Regions from separate parts of the Streptomyces durhamensis genome, predicted to be linked through region 3. Evidence: riboswitches for the same ligand, from Rfam matches in the RefSeq annotation. Region 3 holds a riboswitch; each other region holds the start of a gene.
The links. Region 3 has a riboswitch for cyclic di-AMP ahead of IO33_RS0122455 (M23 family metallopeptidase). Riboswitches for the same ligand answer to the same signal wherever they lie in the genome.
Positions count from the first base shown of each region.

Region 1 (4,343 bases), on a different contig from region 3:
GCGATGAGCAGTTTCGCCCCCGCCAGCGCCGAGATCGCGAGTGCCCCGCCCGCCACCCAGTGGTCGCCGGCCCCCTCCCACACCTGCCGTGCGTCGAAGTGGGCCAGCGCGAGCCCGTAGAGCACCAGACCCAGCCAGAACAGCACCAGCGCGGTGTGGGCGAGCCACGCCCGGTGCTCGGCGGCAGCCAGTGTCGCGGCCAGTACGGCGAGCCCCTGTGTGGCCACACAACACAGGAACACCGAGCCCGGCATGCGCCGCCTCCAGTGCCGTACGACCGTGACCAGCAGCACCGGCCACAGCAGCGCCGCGAGCGCCAGCAGGGCCCCGGCGAGGGTCTGCCGGCCCAGCGCCGAGATCCCGGTGCCGAGCACGGTGGTCGCGGCGACGGCGTTGAGCGCGCCGGGGCTCTGAGCCTCGGCCGCCCAGCGCTGCCGCCGGCCGAGCAGCCGCAGGGCGAAGTCGGCGGCCAGCGCCACCCAGGCGACGGCGGTCAGTGCCAGCGCCAGCCGGGAGACCGTCTCCGCGCCGGTCAGCTGCAGGCCCACCGACAGGATGCCGGTCGCCATCACGGCGGCCCCGGCCGCGGGAGGCCGCTCCGCCCACCACGTACGCAGACCTGAGATGCCGGACATGCGCCGATGCTAGGGAGCCGCGCGGTTCCGGCCAGGAAGGGCACGCGCGCGTGGAAGGCGAAAACCCCGGTACGCGCGCGTGGAGCGGAGAAAGCCGGCTCGGTCAGCCCGGCCGGACCACGCTGTGGATGATCGACTCTCCGCCGTAGTACACCGACTCCTCACGGACGTACGCGCCCGGCTTGGGGGCGTGGATCATCATGCCGTTGCCTATGTAGACGCCGACGTGGCTGATGTCGTCGTAGAAGAAGATCAGGTCGCCCGGCCGCGCGTTCGCCAGTGACACCGTGGTGCCCGCGTCGACCTGGTCGTACGTGGTGCGCGGAAGGGAGACGCCGGCGGCCTTCCAGGCGGCCTGGGTGAGGCCCGAGCAGTCGTAGGAGTCCGGCCCGGTGGCGCCCCACACATACGGCTTGCCGATCTGCGCGCGGGCGAAGGCGATCGCCTTCTCGGCCTTCGTGTCGTACGCGCCGGACGTCGTGGAGCCGGTCGACCCGGACCCGGAAGACGAGGACGAGGACGACGACGAGGAGGACGACGAGGAGGACGAGTCGGACTGCTGCTGGGCCTGCCGCTTCGCCAGCTCGGCGGCCTTGCGCGCCGCCTCCTGCTGCTTCTCCCGCTCGATGGCGGCCAGCCGCGCCTTCTCCTGGGCCGTCAGCCGGGACAGCAGCTCGCGCGCGGAGGCGAGCTTCTGCTGGACGGTCGTCTTGGCGGTCTGCAGGTCGTGCTGCGAGTCGGTCAGCGTCCGCAGGCTCTCCGCGGCCTCCCGCCGCTTCTTCATGGTCGTGGCCTGCTCGCCGATGTAGTCGTCGACCGCGCGCTTCTCCCGGGAGGTCAGCCGGTTCATCAGCTGGCTCTGGTCGAAGTAGTCCTGGGGGCTGTCCGCGAGCAGGAAGGTGGCCGTGTCGGGCGCGGCGGCGCCGGTGCGGTACTGGGCGGCGGCGAAGGAGCCCAGTTCCTCGCGCGCCTTGTTGAGGCGGTCGGTGCGCCGGGCGACCTCCTCGCGCAGGGCGTCGACGCGACTCCGCTGCTTCCCGGTCCGCTCCTTGTTCGCGTTGTACTTCTCGGTCGCCGACTCCGCCTGGCGGTAGAGGTCGTCGACCTTCTTCTCGACCTCTTCCAGGCTCGGCTTGGCGTGATCGGTTCTCGGGGCGGCCTCGGCGGTCTGCGAGAGCATGGCCATGGAGGTGAGGGCGGCGGTGGCGAGGGCGGGGGTGCGGATGCCCGCTCCGGTGGTCCCGCCGGGGCGCGGCTTGCGGTGCGACGCCAAGGGAGGCGACTCCTTCCAATGAGCCGCCTACCGGGTTAGCTGTCGGGTTCGGGCGGTGGTTCGGAAGGGTTGCCCTACGGCGTCGTCCCGGGCGGGAGTCGGCCGATTCACCCCAGGATCGGTGGGTCCCCGGCTCCGGGCGCCAGGGGGGCGCGCCGGACTCGGCGGAGGCCGCGCACGCGGCCTGACGGCAACCTAGCCAACTGGTGTGACTAGTGTGAAGGTTGGTGCGTGATATGTCCGATACATTTTCGTGATCTGGGCTGAGAATCACGTTCTTGTCATCGGACGATTCCCCAGCGTGAGGGCCGTGCGGAGGGTGTTCGCCGCTTTCGCCCGTGGGGCCGTCTTCCCGGGACGGCGACCGGTTGTCGGTGGGGCGCCCTAGACTCGTAGAGCGATGAGCAGCCTCTTTGACGACAGCTTCCTGGCGGACCTCCAGCCCCCTCGCGGGCGCGAGGAGGAGCCCCCGCCGCCGCCCGAGGACGATCACGCCCCGGAGCCGCTTCCGGACGACCTGTTCGGCGGCAGGTTCGACGTGCCGCCGGACCGGGACGCCTACTACCGCGACGGCGCCCCCCGCCCCGCGCTCGACGCGGCAGCCCTCCTGGAGGGGCTGAACGACAACCAGCGCGCCGCGGTCGTGCACGCCGGCTCGCCGCTGCTCATCGTCGCCGGCGCCGGCTCAGGCAAGACCCGTGTGCTCACCCACCGCATCGCCCACCTCCTCGCCGAGCGGCATGTGCACCCGGGCCAGATCCTCGCGATCACCTTCACCAACAAGGCCGCGGGCGAGATGAAGGAACGCGTCGAGCAACTCGTCGGCCCGCGTGCGAACGCGATGTGGGTGATGACCTTCCACAGCGCGTGCGTGCGCATCCTGCGCCGGGAGAGCAAGAAGCTCGGTTTCACGTCGTCGTTCTCGATCTACGACGCCGCGGACTCCAAGCGCCTGATGGCCCTGGTCTGCCGCGACCTGGAACTCGACCCCAAGCACTTCCCGCCGAAGTCGTTCAGCGCCAAGATCAGCAATCTGAAGAACGAGCTGATCGACGAGGAGGACTTCGCCGCCCAGGCCACCGACGGCTTCGAGAAGACCCTCGCCCAGGCCTACGCGCTCTATCAGTCGCGGCTGCGCGAGGCGAACGCCCTCGACTTCGACGACCTGATCATGACGACGGTCAACCTGCTGCGCGCCTTCCCGGACGTCGCCGAGCACTACCGCCGCCGCTTCCGGCACGTCCTGGTCGACGAGTACCAGGACACCAACCACGCCCAGTACGCCCTGGTACGCGAGCTGGTCGGCACGGGTGAGCGCGCCGACGAGGCCGACACCCCGCCCGGCGAGTACGACCTCGCGCCCGCCGAGCTGTGCGTCGTGGGTGACGCGGACCAGTCGATCTACGCCTTCCGGGGCGCGACGATCCGCAACATCCTGCAGTTCGAGGAGGACTACCCGAACGCGACGACGATCCTGCTGGAGCAGAACTACCGCTCCACGCAGACGATCCTGTCCGCCGCCAACGCGGTCATCGAGCGCAACGAGTCCCGCCGCCCGAAGAACCTGTGGACCAACGCCGGCCAGGGCGCGCGGATCACCGGTTACGTCGCCGACACCGAGCACGACGAGGCGCAGTTCGTCGCCGACGAGATAGACCGCCTGGTCGACGCGGGCGATGCCAAGGCCGGCGACGTCGCCGTGTTCTACCGCACCAACGCCCAGTCCCGTGTCTTCGAAGAGATCTTCATCCGCGTCGGCCTGCCCTACAAGGTCGTCGGCGGGGTCCGCTTCTACGAACGCAAGGAGGTCCGGGACGTCCTCGCCTACTTGCGCGTTCTCGCCAACCCCGAGGACTCGGTGCCGCTGCGCCGCATCCTCAACGTGCCCAAGCGGGGCATCGGCGAGCGCGCGGAGGCGATGATCGACGCCCTCGGCCAGCGCGAGAAGATCAGCTTCCCGCAGGCGCTGAAGCGTGTGGACGAGGCGTACGGCATGGCCGCGCGCTCCACCAACGCGGTCAAGCGGTTCAACGCGCTGATGGAGGACCTGCGCACGATCGTCGAGTCCGGAGCCGGACCGGCGACCGTCCTGGAGGCGGTGCTCGAACGCACCGGCTACCTCGCCGAGCTGCAGGCCTCCACCGACCCGCAGGACGAGACCCGCATCGAGAACCTCCAGGAACTCGCGGCCGTGGCCCTGGAGTTCGAGCAGGAACGCGGTGAGGGCGAGTCGGTGGGGCTGGCCGACTTCCTGGAGCAGGTCGCCCTGGTCGCCGACTCCGACCAGATCCCCGACGAGGAGGACGGCGACGGCGTCATCACACTGATGACCCTGCACACCGCCAAGGGCCTGGAGTTCCCGGTCGTCTTCCTGACCGGCATGGAGGACGGCGTGTTCCCGCACATGCGCGCCCTGGGCCAGACCAAGGAACTGG
Region 1 is NZ_JNXR01000027.1:76,043-80,385, forward strand. It holds gene IO33_RS0132750 (tellurite resistance/C4-dicarboxylate transporter family protein) at 1-635, opposite strand, end outside; gene IO33_RS0132755 (C40 family peptidase) at 739-1,908, opposite strand; cyclic di-AMP (ydaO/yuaA leader) riboswitch at 1,917-2,085, opposite strand; gene pcrA (DNA helicase PcrA) at 2,309-4,343, shown strand, end outside.
Region 1: linked by a shared signal. The riboswitch ahead of IO33_RS0132755 (C40 family peptidase) and the one ahead of IO33_RS0122455 (M23 family metallopeptidase) in region 3 are both predicted to bind cyclic di-AMP.

Region 2 (4,343 bases), on a different contig from region 3:
CCGCTTCGAGGGCAAGGAGCTGATCGTGATCGGCGCGGGACAGTCCGCGCTGGAGACGGCGGCGCTCGCCGCCGAGGCGGGGGCACGCGTGCGTGTCGTCGCGCGCGGCCGCGGCCGGGTCGCCTTCGGCGCGCCGCCCTGGGACCAGCCGAAGCTGCGCCCCGAGTCCCCGTTCGGCCGGGCCTGGTCGCTGTGGGCGCTGAGCTACTACCCGCACCCCTACCGCTACCTGCCCGAGGCCACCCGCCACTTCCTGGTCCGCCGGATCCTCGGACCGCTCGGCGCGTGGTGGCTGCGCGAGCGCTTCCAGAGCGCCGTACAGGTGGAGGACGTCGAACGGGTCGTGGCCGCCGAGGCGCCGGACGGCAGCCCCGTCCTCACCGTCCGCACCCATGGCGGGCACACCGAGCGGCTCACCGCCGACCACGTCATCGCCGCCACCGGCTACCGCGTCGACATCGCGGCGATGGACTTCCTCGGCCACGAACTGCGCACCGGGCTCGCGGTGAGCCGCGGCACGCCCCGGCTCGGCCCCGGCTGCGTCTCCTCCGTCCCCGGCCTGTACTTCACCGGCCTGCCGGCGGCGTCGTCGTACGGCCCGGTGATGCGCTTCGTGTGCGGTACGGGGTTCGCCTCCCCGCGCCTGGCGAAACACCTGGCGGCGGCCCACGGCTGAGGCTCACGGACCGATCCGGCCCGGGCCGCCGCGTCCCCCGGGCGGCTTCTGTCGGCGCGGTGCAGGCCAGGGGAGCCCACCGCGCCGCAGGGGGGGATCACCGGGCTGCCGGCCGGCCGGAGTGACGGACGCGGCGTGTGCGTGCACGCCCATGCGGGCGGATCCACCCGAGGCGGGCACGAGCGAGGAGCGATCACCCGCCGTCGCCGCCCGGGGCGAGGCGCCCCTCCGCGGTGACGCCGGGTGCACTGCGGCCGAGGGACCGGAGGGCTGGCCGGCCACTACGACGAGACGCAGCCGTCCGCGCTGGTCCGCGCCTCACCGGCGCGTCTCCTCGCATCGACACCGCCATCAGGGAGCCGGGTGCCACCAGTTGGGGCCGACCAGTACGTAAGTGCGCAGGACGACAAGATGAGTCGGCGGGGCGCGGTATCCGTATTCTCTGATCATGGCAGCTTCCCCCGCGTACGCACTGATCGCCACCGACCTGGACGGAACGCTGTTGCGCGGCGACGACACCGTCTCCGACCGGTCGCTCGCCGCGCTCGCGCGGGCGGCGCGGGCCGGTGCGCGGCACTTGGTGGTGACGGGCCGCCCGGCCCCGCGGGTACGGCCGCTGCTCGAGCACCTCGGCTGCACGGGGCTCGCGGTGTGCGGGCAGGGCGCGCAGGTCTACGACGCCGGGTCCGGCCGTCTGCTGTGGTCGGTCCGGCTGGACCGGGAGCTGGCCGAGACCGCGCTCGGCAAGATCGAGGCCGAGGTGGGACAGGTCTACGCGGCCGTCGACCAGGACGGCGTCGACGGGCTCACGCTCATCGAGCCGGGCTATCTGATGCCGCACCCGACCCTGCCCGCCGTGCGGGTCGGCCGGCGCGACGACCTGTGGTGCGAGCCCATCAGCAAGGTGCTGCTGCGCCATGCCGAGCTGTCCGACGACGAGTTGGCGGCCGTCGCGCGCGCGGTGGTGGGTTCGCTGGCGACGGTCACCATGTCGGGGCCGGGGACCGTGGAGCTGCAGCCGTCCGGGGTGACCAAGGCGACCGGTCTGGCACTGGCCGCCGAACGACTCGGGATCGCCGCACCGAAGGCCCTGGCGTTCGGCGACATGCCCAACGACATCCCGATGTTCGAGTGGGCCGGGCACGGGGTCGCCATGGCCAACGCACACCCCGAACTCAAGTCGGTGGCGGACGAGATCACCCTGTCGAACGAGGACGACGGGATCGCCGCCGTCCTCGAAAGACTGTTTCCGACCGACTGACCGGCACATCAGTACGCGGTCGTCCGGCACGGGCCTCGTGGAGACACGGCGGCCGCCCGGCACGCCCCCGTCCGTCAGGTGCGGGAACGTGCCGGGCGGCCGGTGTCCTGCCGGTCCGCGGGGCTGTCAGTACGCGCTGAAGACGTTGTCGATCGACCCGTAGCGCGCGGCCGCGTAGTTGCAGGCGGCGGTGATGTTCGCGACCGGGTCGTAGATGTTGAAGGAGGTTCCGGCCACGTGGTACGCGTTGAACGTCGGGTCGATGACCTGGAGCAGGCCCTTGGACGGGATGCCCTTGGCGGCGTTGGAGTCCCAGAGGTTGATGGCGTTCGGGTTGCCCGAGGACTCCCGGATGATGTTGCGGTAGATGCCGTTGTAGGTGCCCGGGATGCCCTTCTGGCCCATGATCGCGAGGGACTCGCGGATCCAGCCGTCGAGGGTGTTCGGGTAGCCGGCGGGGGTGGTGGAGGCCGTGGTGGCGGCCGGGCTCGCGGCGGAGGCGCTGGTCGCCCCGATGAGCGGCAGGGCGAGGACGGCGGCACCGGTGCCGACGGCGGCGAGGGCGCGGACGAGACGGGTGCGGCGGTGCTGAGCGGCAGCAGGCATGGGGAAGTTCCTCTCCGTCGCCTGCGAGGTGAGCTGTCGGGTGCGGGCGGGGAGGTGCCCGGCCGTGCCCGGGAAGGCACGGCTTTACCCCTAGCCGTTCCGGTGCGACGTGTGTCGTCCGGTCCGGCGACTTACCTGGTTCCCCCGCTCCTGCCGTACGAATGAGTTCGTCGATGGGTTACGTGGGCGGCGGCAGGATTAGGCGTCCGCCCGACGGCCCGGAACGTATGCGAGAGCACATGTCGGGAACAAGTACCGGATTCACACAACGTCCTATTTGACCTTGATCTATGCCCTATGAGGCACTTGATCCTTTGCGGTTGCCAACCCTCAACTCGCCAGCGGGGCAAGGGGAGGAGCGGGATGCGATGGGGGCGGGATGCCATCCGGCGACCGTGACCCAACTCACGAAATGGCAAACTGTTTTAAATCGGACATGGGGGATTCGGGTGGATCGGCTCGGCGATGGAACCCGTGAAACGGTGCCGGTCGTTCTCGTGGTGGAGCGGCCGCGCGCGGGGAGCGCGCAGGGAGGTGGCGAAAGGGGTGCCGGAGGGGGCGGCCAGGCGTTACTCCGCTCGCTCCCCGGTTCGAGACAAATTGGATGTATTCCTGTTAAGTCGATAAATGTCCGTTCTTAGTCCTTGATCAAAAACATACCGGTCATGATCCGATACCGCCCGGGCTGGACCGGTGGGCGCTATCGGTGATCGAAAGAGGACCGGATACGCTGACTTGAGTGATGGCAGCGACCTATCGACAAACCGTGTAATCGCCAGCAGACACCAGCAGACAGGAGACCCCTCGTGACCGTCGTCGGGCCGTTCGGGCTGAGCGTGCGGGACCAGGCTCTGGAAGCCGATGTCCAGGCCGGATTGGCGGCTGTCGAGGAAGGCTTGCTCGAGGCCACCAAGAGTGAGGTCCCGTTCATCACGGAGGCCGCGCAGCACCTCGTGCGAGCCGGCGGGAAGCGGTTCCGGCCGCTGCTCGTGATGCTCGCGGCCCAGTTCGGTGACCCCTACGCGCCGGGCATCGTGCCGTCGGCCGTGGTCGTCGAGCTGACGCACCTGGCCACGCTGTACCACGACGACGTGATGGACGAGGCGGCCGTACGGCGCGGCGTGGAGAGCGCCAACACGCGCTGGGGCAACTCGGTCGCGGTCCTCACCGGCGACTTCCTCTTCGCCCGGGCCTCCCAGATCCTCGCCGACCTCGGCCCCGAGGCCGTCCGGGTGCAGGCCCTCGCGTTCGAGCGGCTGGTCACGGGCCAGATCCTGGAGACCGCCGGTCCCTCGGACGGCCGCGACCCGGTCGAGCACTACCTGGACGTCCTCGGCGGCAAGACGGGCTCGCTGGTGGCGGTCTCGTGCCGGTTCGGCGCGATGATGTCCGGCGCCGACGAGACGGTCGTCGACGTGCTCACCCAGTACGGCGAGCGGCTCGGCGTCGCCTTCCAGCTCGCCGACGACGTCCTGGACATCGCCTCCGACTCGCACGAGTCCGGCAAGACCCCGGGAACCGACCTGCGCGAGGGCATTCCGACGCTGCCCGTGCTGCGGCTGCGCGAGCGGGCGGCCCGGCTGGGGCTGCCCGAGGACATCGCGCTGTGCCGGCTGCTGGACTCCGACCTCAGCGACGACGCCCGGCACGCCGAGGCACTCGCCGCGCTGCGCGCCCACCCCGCGCTGGAGCAGGCCCGCCGGGACACCGTCCGGTACGCGGAGGAGGCCCGCGCCGCGCTGGCCCCGCTGCGGGAGTGCGACGCCAAGGCGGCGCTGATGGAGCTGTGCGACGCGGTGG
Region 2 is NZ_JNXR01000013.1:134,567-138,909, forward strand. It holds gene IO33_RS0120175 (FAD-dependent oxidoreductase) at 1-676, shown strand, start outside; gene IO33_RS0120180 (HAD family hydrolase) at 1,125-1,937, shown strand; gene IO33_RS0120185 (transglycosylase SLT domain-containing protein) at 2,064-2,543, opposite strand; cyclic di-AMP (ydaO/yuaA leader) riboswitch at 2,547-2,726, opposite strand; gene IO33_RS0120190 (polyprenyl synthetase family protein) at 3,350-4,343, shown strand, end outside.
Region 2: linked by a shared signal. The riboswitch ahead of IO33_RS0120185 (transglycosylase SLT domain-containing protein) and the one ahead of IO33_RS0122455 (M23 family metallopeptidase) in region 3 are both predicted to bind cyclic di-AMP.

Region 3 (4,343 bases):
GGGTGTCCGCGGTGCGGGGCATGAGGGCGGCCGTCAGGCCACCGAGGTGATGCGCAGCTTGATGTCGTCCGGGGACAGGGTGCCCTTCGCGGTGACATGGTCGCCGGAGGACTCGCCGCGCAGGCGGCGGCCGATCCACGGGACCAGGAACTCGCGGGCCCACTGGACGTCGTCGCGGCGGATCTCCAGCGTGCCCCGGGGCGGCTGCGGCGGCCACGGCTGCTCCGGGTCGGCCGGGATGTCGAGGCCGAGGGCCTGGCCGGCGCGCAGCGCCACGCGCGTGTGCCCCTCGGGCGAGAGGTGGAGCCGGTCGCTGTCCCACGCCCTGCGGTCCTGAACCGACTTCAGGGACCACAGGTCGAGCACCGGGCAGCCGTACCGGTCGGCGATGGCGCGGACGTGCCCGTTGTAGGTGGCGATCTTGCCGCGCAGATGCTTGAGCACGGGGACGCCACGGGTGTCGAAGCCGGTCGTGACCAGCACCGTCCCGGCGGCCTCGGCCAGTCGGGCGACGGCGCGCTCGAAGCGCTCGGCCACCTCGTCCGGGTCGGTGCCGGGGCGGATGATGTCGTTGCCGCCCGCACAGAAGGAGACCAGGTCCGGGGCGAGTTCGACGGCCTGCGGGAGCTGGTCCTGCACGATCTGGTCGAGCAGTTTCCCGCGCACCGCGAGATTGGTGTACTTGAAGTCGCCCTCGGGCCGCCGGTCGGCGAGCAGGACCGCGAACCGGTCGGCCCAGCCCACGAACGCCCCGTCGGGCCCGGGGTCGCCGACGCCCTCGGTGAAGCTGTCCCCCACCGCCACGTACGACCCGATCACTGATTTGTTGTCATTCTTCGAATCGTCTGCCACATCGGACCATGATTCACCTTGCGATGTGACTTACGCGACCGTAGGCAGGGATTGACGAACGGTGAGATAAGACACCCTTAAATGATTTGCCAATCCGGAATAAGGCGAACACACCGAAGGCCGGACCCGGGGATCGTGGGTCCGGCCTTCGGCGGCGTGTCAGGCAGGTGGTTCGGGCGGGGGCGTCAGACGACGGCGACGCCGTGCTCGCGGAGGTAGCCGACCGGGTCGATGTCGGAGCCGTAGTCCGGGGTGGTCCGGATCTCGAAGTGCAGGTGCGGGCCGGTGACGTTGCCGGTGGCGCCCGACAGGCCGACCTGCTGCCCCTCGGTCACGGTCTGCCCGGCCCAGACGGAGAGCCGGGAGAGGTGCCCGTACTGCGCGTAGTGGCCGTCGTGCAGCTTGATGACGACCTGGTTGCCGTACGCGCCGCCCCAGCCGGCGGAGACGACCGTGCCCGCGGCGACGGCCTTGACCGGGGTGCCGGTCGGGACCACGAAGTCGACGCCCGTGTGGTGGCCGCTGGACCACATGCCGCCGGCCACGTGGTAGCCGGTGCCGATGGTGGCGCCGGTGACCGGGAGGGTGAAACCGGTGGAGGCGGCCGTCCCGGCGGCGCCGGAGGTCCCGGTCCCCGGGGCCGCCTGGGACGCGGAGGAGTGCGAGGCACGCGCGTCGTGCGAAGAGTGCGCGAGCTTCAGGCCCGGGTGGATCAGCGACGGGTCGTCGCCGACGGCCTGCCGGTTGTCGGCGTAGAGGCGGTGCCAGCCGCCGGCCACATGGTGCTCGTAGGCGATCTCGAAGAGGCAGTCGCCGGGCTTCACCGTGTACGCGCCCGGGCGGGAGTCCGGCTGTGCGGCGGCCTTCTGCACCGGGGTCTGGGGGGACTGCGCGGCCGGTGCGGAGACGGACTGCGTGGTGCCGGCGGCATGCGCCCCGGTGGTGCCGATGAGCGGGAGGGCCAGGGCGGCGCCACCGGTTCCGGCGACGGCGATCGAGCGGGAAAAACGCGGGGTCTTGGGGCGTCGGTGCTTGCCCTTACCAGGCATGGCGCATTCCTCTCCGACGCCTGCGAGGTGAGCTGTCGGGTTCGGACTGGAGTCGCCCGGCCGTGCGCGCACGGCTTCACCCCGAGCCTGTCGCGGAGACCGGACAGGCAGTCGTACCTGGTGGGTCCCCCGCTCCTGCCGAACGCGGGTCAAGTGTGTGGGACTCCGGGCGGCGGCAGGATTCGGCGTTCCGTCCGGATCGGTGGCGAACGTAAGGGAGCAAGACGCGCGGAAACAAGCAGCCGGTTCCCGCCGTTCGCCTTTCCGGAGATCGCATGCGGGAATTCTCGGTCACCCTCCGTATATTCCCGCCTCCCGCGTTCTTTCAATTTCCCTTTTCATCGTGGAGATTACGTGAACATGACGCGCGACACAGGGTCACGAATATGACGCTCCTCACGCGGACCGGGCCAGGTGCCCTTATTCCGCGACGAGTTGGAATCAAGGCAGCAATTCAGACAGAGAGGTCAGATGCGGCGTAGACGGAGAACCGTTGCATCGAGGTCACCTGTGAGCGCGGTGCGCAGCCCGTGATGGAGAAGCACGGCACCTCGACACACTTCGCCCGTTTCGCGGCATTCGTACGACGCCGTCGGGTCGAGGCCGCGCAGACGCAGCGCCGGCACGGGCTCGCCGTGGCTCTGCGCCTGGAGCCAGGCGAGGACCACCGTCTCCCCGCCCAGGACGTACTGCACGGCGCTCAGACCGCCGGCCGGCGGCCGCAGCCGGTACAGCTCGCCCCGCTGGACGACCGGGCGGATCTCCTTGTAGAGACCGACCCACCGCCGGGCCTCGGCCAGCTCCTGATCGGTCCACCCGGTGAGGTCACCGCCGACCCCGAGGACGCCCGCCATGGCGCTGACGAAGCGGAACCGCAGGGAGCTGACCCGCCCGTTGAGCTGGGTGTTCGGGCTGTCGGTGACCCAGGCGGCCATGACTGTGGCGGGGTGGACCTGGCTGAAGCCGTGCTGGATGGCGAGGCGGTCCAGCGGGTCGGTGTTGTCGGAGGTCCACACCTGGTCGGTGCGACTCATGACCCCGAGGTCGATCCGCCCGCCCCCGCCCGAGCAGGATTCGAAGGCGACGCCGGGATGAGCCGCGCGCAGTCGGTCCAGCAGGGCGTACAGGGCCCGGACGTGGTCCACCCACAGGCGCTGGGGGTACGGCTCGCCGGGCCAGCCCGCGTCGGTGAAGCAGCGGTTGAAGTCCCACTTCACATAGTCGACCGGCACACCGGAGAGCAGGGTGTCCAGCCGCTCCCACAGGTAGTCCTGGACGTCCTCGCGGGCGAGGTTGAGGACCAGCTGGTTGCGCAGCTCTGTCCGCTTCCGTCCCGGTTGGTACTGCACCCAGTCGGGGTGCGCGCGGTACAGGTCGCTGTCCGGGTTGACCATCTCGGGCTCGACCCAGATGCCGAAACGCATGCCGAGGCCGTGCACCTGGTCGGCGAGGGGCTTCAGGCCGTGCGGGAAGCGGTCGGGGTTGGGGGTCCAGTCGCCGAGGCCCGCGCGGTCGCTGGTCCGGGCGCCGAACCAGCCGTCGTCCACGACGAACAGCTCCACGCCGATCTCGGCGGCCCGGCGGGCGAGCGCGAGCTGCTGCTCCTCGGAGATGTCGAAGTTCGTCGCCTCCCAGGAGTTGAAGAGGACCGGCCGGTCACGCCCGGCGTCCGGGATGACGTGCTCGCGCTGGTAGGCGTGCCAGGCGCGGCTCGCGCCGCCGAAGCCGCCGTCGCTCCACAGGCCCGCGAAGACCGGGGTGGTGTACGACTCCCCCGGCTCCAGGAGCAGCAGCCCCGAGTCGTCGTAGCCGGCGCCGCCGGTGATCTGCACGCGCGCGTCCGGGAGTTGGGCGACGGCGATGCGCCAGGAGCCGGACCAGCCGAGCGCGCAGCCGTAGACCTCGCCGTGCTCCTCGGTGGCGTCGGTGTCCAGTGCCACCCAGGGCAGGTGCTGGTGGCCGGTGTGGCCGCGGCGGCTGCCGACGACCTTCTCGCCGTAGGTGAGCGGGGCGGTGGTGAGGCGGGACTCGGCGGCCCAGCGGCCGTGCAGCTGGGACACCCGCCAGCCCTCGCGGTCGGGCAGGGTCCAGGTGGCGGCGTCGGCCCGCAGCAGCTCCACGCGCGCGTGCCCGCCGTTCTCCACGGTCACCCAGCGCTCCACGACGTCGCCGCGCATCCGGTAGTGCAGGATGACGGCGAGGCCGTCGTCGTCGAAGCGCAGCCGCAGCTCGTCGCCCTGCGTGTCGTACGCCCGGAAGGTCCACTCCGTGCCGCGGCGCCGGGCGGTGCGCACGGACAGGGCCGGGCGGACGAAGCGGGGGCCGCCCTCGACGGGGTACTCCTCGCGGCCGTCGAGCGGGGACTCGAAGGGCCGGTAGCCGGGCAACGGGTCCTCGGCCAGGGCTAGTGCGTCCGCGAGGGCGATGCGGGGCCCCCAGTGC
Region 3 is NZ_JNXR01000015.1:132,659-137,001, forward strand. It holds gene IO33_RS0122450 (SGNH/GDSL hydrolase family protein) at 34-819, opposite strand; gene IO33_RS0122455 (M23 family metallopeptidase) at 1,038-1,901, opposite strand; cyclic di-AMP (ydaO/yuaA leader) riboswitch at 1,904-2,067, opposite strand; gene IO33_RS0122460 (alpha-galactosidase) at 2,369-4,343, opposite strand, start outside.

Region 4 (4,343 bases), on a different contig from region 3:
GTTGAGGATGTTCATCATCGGCACCGGCAGCAGGTGCGCGTTCGGGCCGCCCAGGTAGCGGAAGAGGGGGAGGTCGGACGCCTCGGAGGCGGCGTGGGCGACGGCGAGGGAGACACCGAGGATGGCGTTGGCGCCGAGGGAGCCCTTGTTGTCGGTGGCGTCCAGGTCGAACATGGCCTGGTCGATCAGGCGCTGCTCGGTGGCGTCGTAGCCGACCAGCTCCGGGCCGATCTGCTCGATGACGGCCAGGACGGCCTTCTCGACGCCCTTGCCCTGGTAGCGGTTGGGGTCACCGTCGCGCAGCTCGATGGCCTCGAAGGCGCCGGTCGAGGCGCCGGACGGGACGGCGGCACGACCCGTGCTGCCGTCGTCGAGGCCGACCTCGACCTCGACCGTGGGGTTGCCTCGGGAGTCCAGGATTTCCCGGGCTACGACGACGTCGATGGACGGCACGAGCATCTCCTTCTTGGATGTGACGCTGGAAGTGCGGGGCTTGCCGCCTTGCGGCTGCGCCTTGCGACTAGAGCCTAACCGTCTCCAGGGGATCGGCCACCGACCGACCGCCCCGTGGACGGGGTGGGACACGCAGACGGTACCCATTGTTCATGAGCGGAACAAAGGGTGGGTGCACGGGGCACACACAAAAGACCCCGCCCCGGCGCGTACGGGGGAACACGCGCCGGGGCGGGGAGCCCGTGGGGACGGGGGCGGCCCCGGGGGGAACGGGGTGAGGCCCGCGGGGACCGAGGTGGGGCCCGAGGGCCGCCGCGCCTACTTCAGGTGCAGCTGCTGGCCCGGGTAGATGAGGTTGGCGTCCGAGACGATGTCCTTGTTCAGCTGGAAGAGCTTCTGCCAGCCGCCCTGGACGTGGTGCTTGTCGGCGATGGAGCTGAGGGTGTCGCCCGTGACCACCTTGTACTCGCCGTCGCCCTTCTTGACCTTCTTGCCGGTCGGGGTGGTGACGGTCTTGCTCGCGGAGGGGGCCGTGCGCTCGGCGGAGCGGGAGGCGGCCTGCTGGTCCGTGGAGCGGGTGGTGCTGCTCGGCGCGGTGGTCTTCGACGAGGTGGTCTTCGAGGGGGTGCTGGGCGCGGAGCCGTTGTACGGGGTGCTCGACAGGCCCGTGCCGCAGACCGGCCAGGCGCCCTTGCCCTGCGCGGCGAGGACCTTCTCCGCGACGGCTATCTGCTGCGCCTTGGTGGCCTGGTTGGCCTGCGCGGCGTAGGCGGTGCCGCCGTACGCGGCCCAGGTGGAGGCGGAGAACTGCAGGCCGCCGTAGAAGCCGTTGCCGGTGTTGATGGACCAGTTGCCACCGGACTCGCACTGGGCGACGGCGTCCCACTGGGAGGCGGTGGCGGCGGAGGCGTTGCCGGCCGCCATCAGCGGGGCGGCGACGGCGGCGCCGGTGACGCCGGCGAGCGCGAGGGCGCGGGTGGCCTTGGACGGACGACGGTGCTTGCCCTTGCCGGTAAACAGCATGGATCGATCCCCTCACCGACGCCTGCGAGGTGAGCTGTCGGGTTCGGGCCGGTTGAGTTGCCCGGCCGCACGCTCGCTCTCGCGAGGCGCGGCTCCACCCCTAGCCGGTACCGGCGTGAACCGCCGGGCCCGGCACTTACCTTGGGTCCCCCGCTCCTGCCTACGGCGCTTGACGCGACGACTGTTCCCGGGCAACCGCTGGCAGGATTCGGCGTTGCGAGTGCCGGGGCTCGTGGTGACGAGCGGCCTTGACCGTAGACAGGTGATCGAGGGAATTTCAAAGACGATCAGGGCTTCTGAGACTCATCCCACACTTTCACCGAAACGGACATCAGCGGCGAAACAGGGCGTCAACTACCGCTGCTTTCCGCCCGTTTCGGCACCGACTTCCAGGGTCTGACCGGCGGTGATGTGATTCGGGTCGGTACCGATGACGGTCTTGTTCCCGTCGTAGAGCGCATGCCATCCGCCGTCGACGCGCAGAGAGTCGGCGATGGAGGCGAGGGTGTCCCCTTCACGCACGGTGTAGGTGCCCGCCGCGGGGCCGGCATGACGGCCGGAAGAGGGGGCGTTCTGACCGTTTGTCACGCTTTCGTCCGCACTCCCACCGCGGTGGCGTCCACCGCTGCTGAGCGTGCCGGTGTCGACCAGGCTCCAAGAACCGGCGGACTGCTGGTAATTGTCCGATTCGTCGGTGCCAGGGGTCGGCGCGGGAGAGCTGTCACTTCCCTGCGAGTCGTCCTTACCGGACGAGCCAGACGATCCGGACTTGTCACCCTTGTCGGACTTGGGCGTGCTGCTTCCGGTGGAGCCCCCCGTCTGGTCCGGGGTCTTGGTGGCGTGGCGGCCGTGACCCGGAGTGGGTGTGGCGCCCTTGCCGGAGGGGGAACCGGAGGCATCCGAACCCGGTGCGTCCGGGGCCGGGGAACCGGAATCCGAGGAGTCCGAACCCGAGGAGCCGGAACCGGAGTCGGACCCCGCGTGCGAGCCGGAGCCGGAGTCCGAACCGGAGTCGGAGGCGGACGAATCCGGCAGACCGGACGAGTCGGAGCTGTCGGCCGAGCCGGACGCGTCCCCCGATCCGCTGCCGTCCGCGGAGCCGCCGACGCCGGTGTCCACGTCCACCGAAGCGGAGTTGGAGGTCAGCCCGGCGGTCAGCGCGCACATGGCCCACGGCTTGGTGCCCTGGTCGGCCAGGATCTTCTCGGCGACGGCGATCTGCTGCGAGCGGCTGGCCTGGTCGGCGCTGTCGGCGTACTGCGTGCCGCCGTACCTGCCCCAGTCGTCCTGCGAGATCTGCAGGCCTCCGAAGTAGCCGTTCCCGGTGTCCGCGCTCCAGGAGCCGCCGCTCTCGCACTCGGCGACCTTGTCCCACGTGGTGCCGTCGGCGGCGTTGGCGCTCGCGGCGCCGAGCAGCGGGATGGCGATGGCGGAGCCGGTCACTCCGGCCGCGACGAGGAGAGCCGGAGCCTGACGGGGGCGACGGTGACGACCGTTCCCGGAGAGCATGCGGAAGCCTTTCGTGCGACAGCAGGGCCGGCGCGGCGCGCTGAAGCCCGGCGCCACACTGATGGGTGAACGTATCGGCAGACGATCACTTGTCACAAGTTAATGCCGCGCAGATCACGTGAAGATCACAAAGTTGAACGCCCTTCATGTTCACCGTTCCACGGCTTCGCCGGCCTCCGGGGTGAACTCCACGGGCAGTGTGCGCAGGCCCCGCATGATGAGCCCGCCGCGCCAGCGCAGGTCGGCCGGATCGGCCGCGAGCCGCAGGTCGGGCAGCCTGGTGAGGAGCGTGGCGAGCGCGGCCTGACCCTCCAGCCGGGCGAGCGGGGCGCCGAGGCAGTAGTGGATGCCGTGGCCGTAGCCGAGGTGCTGGTTGTCGCGGCGGGCGAGGTCCAGCACGTCCGGGTCGGCGAACCGCTCCGGGTCCCGGTCGGCCGCCGCGAGCACCACGAGCACCGGGTCCCCGGGCGCGATGTCCTGTCCGCCGAGGGTGAGCGGCTCGGTGGCGAACCGCCAGGTGGCCAGCTCCACCGGGCCGTCGTAGCGCAGCAGTTCCTCCACCCCGGTCTCCAGCAGCTCCCTCTCCCCCTCGGCCAGGGCGTCCTGGAGCCGCGCCCGCTGCTCGGGGTGGGTCAGCAGCGCGTAGGTGCCGTTGCCGATGAGGTTGACGGTCGTCTCGAAGCCGGCGAACAGCAGGATGAACGCCATCGCCGCGGCCTCGTTCTCGGTGAGGTGCTCACCGTGGTCGGAGGCGCGGATGAGGCCGGAGATGAGGTCCTCGCCGGGCGCGGGCTCGGCGGGCAGTGCCTCGCGCTTCTTGTGGATCAGCTCGGCGAGGTAGCCGCGCATCTTCTTGACGGACCGGGCGACCCCGCCGCGCGGCCCGCCGCCGTGCCGGATCATCATGCCCGCCCAGTCCCGGAAGTCGTCCTGGTCCTCGCGCGGGACGCCGAGCAGGTCGCAGATGGCGTAGATGGGCAGCGGGAACGCGAACTCGTGGATGAGGTCGGCGGAGCCCTTCGCGGCGAACCGGTCGATGAGGTGGTCGGTCAGCTCCTGCACCCGGGGCGCGAACTCGGCGACCCGGCGGGGCGTGAACGCCTTGCTGACCAGCCGGCGCAGCCGGGTGTGGTCCGGCGGGTCGATGTTCAGCAGATGGGTCATCAGCTCGGCCTTGCGCTCGCCGGGGATGCCGGTCTTGCCCTTGGCGTGCGCGGGCTCGTCGTGATGCGCCGGGTTCTTGCTCAGCCGCTGGTCGGCCAGGGCCTGTCTGGCATCGGCGTACCGGGTGACCAGCCAGGCCTCCACCCCGCTGGGCAGCCGCGTCCGGTGCACCGGCGCGTGCTCGCGCAGCCAGG
Region 4 is NZ_JNXR01000034.1:6,079-10,421, reverse strand. It holds gene eno (phosphopyruvate hydratase) at 1-459, opposite strand, end outside; gene IO33_RS0135895 (transglycosylase family protein) at 772-1,476, opposite strand; cyclic di-AMP (ydaO/yuaA leader) riboswitch at 1,481-1,654, opposite strand; gene IO33_RS0135890 (LysM peptidoglycan-binding domain-containing protein) at 1,831-2,985, opposite strand; gene IO33_RS0135885 (cytochrome P450 family protein) at 3,136-4,343, opposite strand, start outside.
Region 4: linked by a shared signal. The riboswitch ahead of IO33_RS0135895 (transglycosylase family protein) and the one ahead of IO33_RS0122455 (M23 family metallopeptidase) in region 3 are both predicted to bind cyclic di-AMP.